Linked DNA regions of Phragmitibacter flavus. Each later gene encodes a partner of the first gene's protein in a complex. Links are inferred from orthologs where the notes say so. Each region holds a gene or a part of one and is shown on either strand. Other genes may lie near its edges.

Region 1 (4,632 bases):
GTTGATTGGGGGTGAGGAGAACGAGCAATGGCGTCCGCCCCTTTCAATTAGGGCATGACGTGGGCCAAGTGCCTTTCGTGAATCAGTGGCCCTCTAACACGTTGAATTTCAACGAGAAATGTGAATGGCCAGCTCCTGGAAGCTGGTCGAAGAAGCTTGGTGACGGGAATTTTGCATTCCAGAAGCCCGAGGAAGTGGGCGTTCTGCATGATGAGAAACCATGGCCCGCTTCAGGTCGTCGCGTAGATATTGCCGGTGGAAGCCACCACGTCGCCGGAGATAATTTTGGGAGGCATCGTGATCAGATTGGACAGGTTCTGCATGATCCACTTGGCGGCGAGTTCATTGGAGGCGAGCGCACTGCTTTCGTCTTCGAAAATGCTGACCGCGCTGACATCACCGTCGCCTTCGTCGATGGCATAGTAGGCCACGAAGTTGGGGGTCTGCTGAATGAGAGGGAGGAATTTTTCCCGTATGACTTCGACCAGCATTTTCGTTGATCCGGGTTGAATTTGATATCGACGAATAGTGATGTGCATAAGAACGCTCCTGTTTGTAAGAGGCTAGGTTTTTATGCGGGGCGGTGTCAATGCTATTTGGCGCTGATGGGGTGATTTTTTGCGCTGATGGGGAAATTATCAGGAACTGGAAGGATTTGATGGATTGGCTGATCGGGTGGAACGTCATTTTACGATGGCTGAGGGTGATATGCGTTTTTTGTTGGTTGATGGTCATAGTGTGATCCATGCATGGCCCGAGTTGCGGCAACTGCATGTGCGGGCGGCAAAGCGATACTTGGCGCGAGAGGGTTTACTAAAACGAATGCGCCTGTTGCAGGATCTGACCGGGGAGCGGGTGGTGGTGGTGTTTGATGGCCGCGGTGGCAAGGTGTCGGATGAGAGAGAGGCGGAGGGCGTGCAGGTGTTTTATTCAGATGACTCGATCTCGGCTGATGGGGTGATTGAGCGGTTGGCAGCGAAGTATGCGCAGCAGGTTACGCTGCGGGTTTGCACGGGCGACGGGATGGTGTGGGAGACTGTCGGGGCGCTGGGCGCGGGGTGGATTTCGCCGGAGACGCTGGCTTATGAGGTGCAGCTGGCGGAGGGGGATTTGGGTCGGAGGCTTTGAAGCGAAGTAAAACTTCGCGGTCCCTTGTTGCGGGAGTTACTCGTATCTCGCGAGAACTTCGGGGGCTTTGTCGGGAGTGATGCCTTCGAAGAAGTCGTCTTCGACCATGCAGACGGGGGCGAAACCACAACTGGCGAGGCATTCGGCAAATTCGATGCTGTATTTGCCATCGGGACTGACGGCAATCGGGTGATGATGGTCGACGTGGGAGCGGTCGATGTTGGCCTCCTTGCAGAAAGACTCCATCAATTCGTAGCTGCCGGCCATGGCGCAGGAGAGGGTGCGGCAGACGCGGACGTGGTATTTTCCTGGGGCGGTCTGGCGGAATCCAGGATAAAAGGTGACGACTTCGAGGACCTGGATGGGTTCGAGCGAGAGCTTTTGGGCGACCCAGTTAACGGCTTCGTCGCTGATGTAGCGGAAGTGGTGCTGGATGAGGTGGAGGAGCGGCAGCACGGCGCTGCGTTTGGAGACGGGATAATGGGTGATGACTTCATCCATTTTTGCTTCCAGTTCCGTGGGGACTTCGAGGGCCATGATCGCTTGAAAAAGAAAAAGGTTTTACTACCGGTCGCACTCGCCCATGACGAAGTCGAGACTGCCGAGGATGGAGGGCACGTCGCTGACCATGTGTCCGGGCAGGAGTTTGGAGAGGATGCTGAGGTTGACGAACGAGGGGCTCCTGATTTTCATCCGGTAGGGAACGCCGCCGCCTTTGCTGCAAATGTAGAAGCCAAGTTCGCCTTTGGGGTTTTCGGCTCCGAAGTAGACTTCGCCGACGGGGGCTTCGAGACCCTGGGTGGCAACGATGAAGTGATGGATGAGTTCCTCCATCTTCATGAGGACCTTTTGCTTGCCTGGGAGGCGATTTTTGGGGTCTTCGTAGTTGATGGGACCGGAAGGGATGCTGGCGAGCACCTGATTGAGGATGCGGATGCTCTGGCGCATTTCCTCCATACGGACGAGGTAGCGGTCGTAGCAGTCGCCGGTGGTGCCGATGGGGATGTCGAACTCGTATTGTTCGTAGTCGAGATAAGGATGGGCTTTGCGGAGATCGAAGTCGATGCCGCAAGCGCGCAGGTTGGGGCCGGTGATGCCGAAGGAGATGGCGTCTTCCTTGGTGATGATGCCGAGGCCCTGGGTGCGGTCGATGAAGATGCGGTTTTTGGAGAGCAGGGCGTCGATTTCGTCGATGACGGCGGGGAGTTCGTTGAGGAATTTTTTGAGTCCGCTGATGAAAGCCTCGTTCATGTCGCGGGTGTGGCCGCCGACGCGGGTGAAGCTGGTGGTAAAACGGGCACCGGTGAGCTGCTCGCTCAAATTGTAAATGGTTTCACGCTGGGTGAAGGTGTAGAGGAACACCGACATGGCACCAACGTCCATGGCGAAAACGCCGACGCCCAGAAGGTGCGATGAGAGGCGGGCCATTTCACAGCAGACGACGCGCAGGGCTTTGCCACGGGCGGGGAGTTCCCAGCCCATGAGTTTTTCAACGGCCATGGCGTAGGCGACGTTGTTGGCGAGGGGGGCGAGGTAGTCGAGCCGGTCGGTGTAGGGCACGAACTGATTGTAGTGCATGTTCTCGGCGATTTTTTCGTCGCCGCGATGCAGGAAGCCGACGTCGGGATCGGCTTTGGTGATGATTTCGCCGTCGAGTTCGAGGACGAGTCGCAAAACGCCGTGGGTGGCGGGGTGCGATGGTCCCATGTTGATGACGAGTTTCTCACCGATCATGTCGGTGACGGCTTCGTCGTGCGCCTGTGCGTGTAGCGCCGCCTGGGCGGCGATGTCCGGTGCATCAAGCTCTTGAACCGTTTTAGCCATAGTTGCTTACTTACTTTATTAAAGGGGGACTCGTCTGTCGGTTTGAGTATTCCGCAATGGGACGGAGCGGCAAGGCGAATTTGTGAAAAATTTCACAAGCGGAGAAGAGTCGTGGAATTTTGGAGTGCGGCGCTCTGCCGCCGATTTGGGAGGAGACGGGGGAAACCAATTGCTGAAAATCTTGTTCATCCTGTCTCTTGATGGGAAGGCGGATCAATGTATGAATGACGTCCCCCACCGACCATGAGACTCTTGTTATTCTTTGCCGCGATCAGTTGTTTGTTGATGGTTTCATGCCGGTCGACGAATCAGATGCTGAAGGCGAGGCCGGCACAATTGAGTTCTTTTGTGGAGTTTCCGGATCAGATGAAAAAATCGCGGGAGAGGGCGCCGTTTCACAAAGTGTGGAGCTCCCCGAATCCTGAGGTGAGGGGGCGGGCGATTCCGAAACGGCAGATTTTTATTGCCCCGGTGACGTTGCAACACCTGAGGCCGGTGGGGAAACCACTGGTGCGCAAGGAGATTGAGCTGGGCAGCATCACGAGGGATGAAGCGGGAATGGCGAAGCAGCTGAGGCAGGAGTTTGCGGGTGCTTTTGCGCGTTCGGAGCGCCCGCGTTATGTGCTTTCGAGGTATCCGGGCCCGGACACGGTGACTTTGGAACTGGCGTTGGTGGAGTTGAATCCGACCAGTCCAAAGGGAAATGTGGTGAAGACGGGTCTGAAGTTCGTGATCGGTCCGTTTGCCGGATTGGGTGGTTATTTTACCAAGGGGAATGTGGCGATCGAGGGGAAGGTGCGCAATTCGCAGACGGGGGAGCTGATCTTCCAGTTTGCGGACAATGAGGCAGACAAGATGACGTTGTATACGCTCCGGGATTTCCGGGCGTATGGGCATGCGGATGTGAGCATGAAGGAATGGGCGCGGCAGTTCGAGCTGTTTACGCGGACGCCTCCCGGGGTGAGGGTGGAGGATTCTTTTTGTTTCACGCTGGACCCGCGTTGAGAGCTGAATCAGTGAGGCAGAAGGGCGGGGAGCCAGTGATAGATCTCTTCGGTGAGTTGATGACTGGCGCGGAAACGACGGGGGCCGAAGACGAAGAAGCAGACACGTTGGTTTTGGAAGGTCTCTTTGGGGCGTCGGGCGAGGCTGACAAGGAGGTGGTTGGAACCGCCTTCCTGGACAATTTTGGCACCCTGGCCGCCGGCATACGCGGCAACGTGCGAAGGGATGGAGGCATCTTTGACGTAGCGGTAGGGAACGTGGAGGAAGCTGTCGCCAGCCAGCATGTAGGTGGGAGTTTGGGGGGTGAAATTGGGGGGCGGAAGGGCGCGGACGGCAGTGAAAGGTCCGGTTTCGGAGAGATCTTCCGCGCTGGAGTCGGCGATGGTGAATTGTTGGGTTTCGGTGATGAAGCTGGGCATCATGGTGGCGTTGCCGATGCCGTAGTCTTTGAGTCGTTCGGCGATGGCGAGGGATGTGACGGCGATGCCACCGTGGAGAGGATGCGGATCGCTGCTGGGCATGAAGACTTGATCATGCTCGTCCAAAGCAGCGCGCAGGGCGGGGGCGAGGTCGATAACCTCAATGTCATGTTCGAGAAGTTGCAGGTGAAGACGCAGGCGGTCAGGGACGGCGACGATGTCTGAGGGCAGATTGGGGTCGAATTGGGTAAGGTTG
Region 2 (3,662 bases), on another replicon or contig:
TTTGACGACAAAATGGGGGGCGCTGGTGCTGCTGATGATGATGTCAACATCATGGACCGCGCGTTCCCACTGGTCGAAGCGCAGCGCTTCGCCGCCCATTTCTTCGGCGAGCAGGACGGCGCGATCGTGAGACCGGTTGGAGACGATGATGCTTTTGGCACCACGGGAGAGTAGGCTTTGGGCGCAGGTGCGGCTCATGTCGCCGGCACCAATGAGAAGGACTTTGCTGTCGCGGAGGTTGCCGAAGATTTTTTCGGCGATTTTGACGGTGACGCTGCCGATGGAAGTGGTGCCGCGCTGGATGTTGGTGTCGTTGCGGACCAGTTTGCCGACGGTGAAAGCGCGTTGGAAAAGCTTGTTGAGGGAGCGCCCGGTGGCCCCGGCTTTGAGGGCGGTGTCGTAGGCGCTTTTGACTTGTCCCAAAATTTCGGTTTCGCCGAGGACCATGGAGTCGAGTCCACTGACGACGCGGAACAGGTGTCGGGCAGCGGCATCTTCGCTGAGCTGGTAGGTGGTGAGGGCCTGACGCTGGGCGGGGCTGAGGGCGAAGTGGTCGACGAGGTATTGGCGGAGCTTTTGCAATCCTTCCTCCGGGTTTTCGTCGTTGCAGGCGGAGTAGATCTCGACGCGGTTGCAGGTGGAAAGCACGACACTTTCCTCAAACCCGGGCAAGGCGGTGACCTGGCGGGCGGCTTCGGGGAGGTGGCTTGAGGCAAAGGCCAGCCTTTCGCGCAACTCCAGGGGAGTCGTGCGATGGTTCAGGCCAAGGCAAAGGAACATTCAGAAAAGCACGGGTGAGGGGGTCAGCGGGCAAAAGCAACACTGGCCTGAACAGATTACTATGCCAGACGACGTTTCTTGCGCAAGCCTGTGGTGGGGCGACCTTTGCAGGCTTTCTGCGAGGGGCGACGGCATGGGAACCTGCCAGTATTGGCTACGTCGGCGGGGACCCGGCAGGTCAGGAGTATTTGACGTCCTTGCGGGGGTCCATTTCAAAAGTGAGGACCTGGCGTTTGTCGACCGAGGGATCGAGAACTTCGCGGACAAACTTAAAATATTGGGCGTCGTCCTGGAGGATGGCGAGTTTGTCGAGGCTCTCGGCTTCGATGCTGAGGAACCAGTCCCAAGGATCGCTGTCCTTGATGCGTTTGCCGACGTTGAGGTGCAGCACTTCGCGAATGCGCAGCAGGCTGGTGCGTGAAGTCCACATCATCTCCTCCAAACGTTCGGCGGTGATTTCGGGTTTGAGGGTGAACAGGGAGACCTGGCAGATCATGATAAAATCTCGAAAACCGTCCTAGCGACCACCGGCCTATGAGCTCCAGTCGAGCGCACGCTTGCGCCAGGCATAGATGAAGGCGACGAGCAGGATGCCGACAAAACCGAGCATGGTGAAAAGGATGTCGGCACCGTAGGCAACCAGATAATCTTTATAGATGACGGCCCAAGGATACATGAAGACAACTTCGATGTCGAACAGCACGAACAGCATGGCGACGATGTAAAATTTCACGCTGAAGCGTGGCTGGCCTTCGGTAATGGGGAGCATGCCGCACTCGTAAGCGGAGTCCTTCATCGAATTGCGTTTGGCGGATCGACCGAAGAGCACGCTCAGGAGCAGGGTCATTCCAGCAAAACCAGCGGCGAGGAGCGCTTGCAAAAGAACGGGCGAGTAGTTTTCGAGCATGACGGGCGGGGCGGTTCGAATGGAGGAGGGAGGGGAACGACGAGGGCAGAGTAAGTGGAGGGACGGTGGTGTCAAGTGGGCAGTCGGAGGTCGGAGGTCGGAGGTCGGAGGTCGGAGGTCGGAGGTCGGAGGTCGGAGGTCGGAGGTCGGAGGTCGGAGGTCGGAGGTCGGAGGTCGGAAGGCGGAAGGCGGAAGGCGGAAGGCGGAAGGCGGAAGGCGGAAGGCGGAAGGCGGAAGGCGGAAGGCGGAAGGCGGAGGTGGATTGGGGTGGCCTGCTCGCGAACTAGAAGCCAAAAAAAGACCGCCCGGTGTGCGGGCGGCCTTTTTGAAATGAACGGTGAGTAGAAACTAAACGACTTAATTAACGAGCGGCTGCGGCTGCGGCTGCAGCGGCTTCGGCACGGGCCAGAGTAAAAGTGCTGGCGGCTTGTTCGATGCCTTTGAGGCCACGATAGCTTTTGAGCTTTTTCTCAACCAAACCACGACCGACGAGGTTTTGAAGTTTTTCGTAGGAGCGGAGGCGTAACATTTCTTCGCCACCACTTACCGCATTTTTTAGTTTGAGATTTTCGTAAACCAAACCAAACAAGACATTGAATTCATAAGTCTTGCTTTCCGAGAGAACGTTCACCAATTCATCTGTTACATGATCAGGAACCCTACGTGAAAAACGTGTCTTTCTTACGGTAGCCATAGACAGCTAGAATAGCACAGCATCGGCATTTGGCGAACGGTTTTGTTGGCCAATGTGCAATTTTTTCCTGTAAACAGGCGGTTTGCAGCCTTTTTGTAAGAAATTAGCAGCAAATCCGTTTGTGACATTTTCCTGCGGTTTTTTCGTTGCGCATGACCTGTTAGCATGGATGGCAGGTGGTCTTTGATGCCGTTCCCCGACTCGATTCTCGACCAAACTTTGCTAACCAGTGGCAGCGCTTTGTTGCTCGCGCTGGTCGGAGCCTTGTTCATCGGCATGGCAAAGGCGGGCCTGGCGGGCTGTGGATTGGTGAGCGTGGTGTTGTTTGCGGAAACTTTGGGAGCGAAAGCTTCGACGGGTGTGGTGCTGCCTTTGTTGATCGCGGCAGATTTGATGGGCTTCTGGCTGCTGCGGCGTGGTGGCTCCTGGAAACAGGTGTGGCCGTTGGCGCCGCCTGCCATTTTGGGGGTGGTGATCGGATGGTGGCTGCTCGACAAGCTGGACAATCTGCTTGCCCGACAGGCGATTGGATGGGTGATTTTAGCGCTTCTCGCGCTGAAATTGCTGTTGGATTGGAAGCGGGATCAGCTCGCGCACCTGCATCGGCATGCGATTTTCACATGGGGAATCGGCGTGGCGGCGGGGGTGACGACCATGCTGGCAAATGCGGCAGGGCCGGTGATGGCGGTTTATTTGCTGGCTCACCGGCATGGAAAGGCGGATTATCTGGGCGTTTTCACGCGCTTTTTCCTTTTCATTAATTTGGTGAAGGTGCCGTTTAGTGCGCAGATCGGACTGATCAATGGGCCGTCTTTATGGACCAATGCCCTGCTCTTGCCGGCGGTGGTGGGAGGCATTTTTCTTGGCTGGCGGGTGGTGAAAGTGATGTCGCAGAAGGTTTTTGAGTGGGCGATGTTTGTGTTTGCCCTGCTGGCTGCAATCCGGTTGGTGGCTTGAGTGGAAATTGGATAGATTGCGCGGTTGATCGCGTTTCAAGGGACTCATGCGCGCGCCCGCCTGCCTCACTTATTTGTCTGTATCTATAGCGTTTCTGTCCGGTTGGGCCTGGCTCGAGCCATGTTCAGCAGCGACGGTTAAACCGAATGTGCTGTTCATCGCGATTGATGACCAGAATGACTGGATCGGAACGATGGGGCATGCGGCGGCCAAGACGCCAAACATTGATGCATTGGCCGCACGTGGGACGGTTTTTCTTAACGCCCATTGTCAGTCTCCGCTCTGCAATCCATCGCGCACCAGCGTGATGTTGGGGCTGAGACC

Evidence for each region.
Region 2: the proteins of nuoD (region 1) and FEM03_RS11735 are in contact, whole or in part, in a cryo-EM structure (PDB 6ZJN), measured with the Thermus thermophilus proteins. The link is inferred for Phragmitibacter flavus from one-to-one orthologs. Residues at the interface, in WP_223903221.1 of Thermus thermophilus: Met26, Thr27, Asn29, Gly31, Pro32, His34; in WP_096411116.1 of Thermus thermophilus: Glu45, Ser46, Asn48, Pro50, Ala51, Gly52, Glu53.

What each region holds. Positions count from the first base shown.
Region 1 is NZ_VAUV01000002.1:272,741-277,372, forward strand. Bases 823-3,668 are described here. They hold nuoD (NADH dehydrogenase (quinone) subunit D), read right to left. Parts: upstream 2,953-3,668; coding sequence 1,693-2,952; downstream 823-1,692. Other genes in these bases: FEM03_RS03180 (NYN domain-containing protein), read left to right, coding at 823-1,128; FEM03_RS03185 (NADH-quinone oxidoreductase subunit NuoE family protein), read right to left, coding at 1,165-1,665; FEM03_RS03195 (DUF3313 family protein), read left to right, coding at 3,196-3,668. In the rest of the region: FEM03_RS03175 (hypothetical protein), read right to left, coding at 231-491; more of FEM03_RS03180, read left to right, coding at 709-822; more of FEM03_RS03195, read left to right, coding at 3,669-3,957; FEM03_RS03200 (alginate O-acetyltransferase AlgX-related protein), read right to left, coding at 3,966-4,632.
Region 2 is NZ_VAUV01000008.1:73,984-77,645, reverse strand. What follows is about bases 1-2,769. They hold FEM03_RS11735 (NADH-quinone oxidoreductase subunit A), read right to left. Parts: upstream 1,688-2,769; coding sequence 1,313-1,687; downstream 1-1,312. Other genes in these bases: FEM03_RS11720 (sulfite exporter TauE/SafE family protein), read left to right, coding at 2,568-2,769; FEM03_RS11725 (hypothetical protein), read right to left, coding at 2,049-2,381; FEM03_RS11730 (AraC family transcriptional regulator), read left to right, coding at 1,756-1,974; FEM03_RS11740 (Dabb family protein), read right to left, coding at 959-1,276; hemA (glutamyl-tRNA reductase), read right to left, coding at 1-780. Outside these bases: more of FEM03_RS11720, read left to right, coding at 2,770-3,338; FEM03_RS11715 (sulfatase), read left to right, coding at 3,385-3,662. UniProt on the Escherichia coli protein: NDH-1 shuttles electrons from NADH, via FMN and iron-sulfur (Fe-S) centers, to quinones in the respiratory chain. The immediate electron acceptor for the enzyme in this species is believed to be ubiquinone.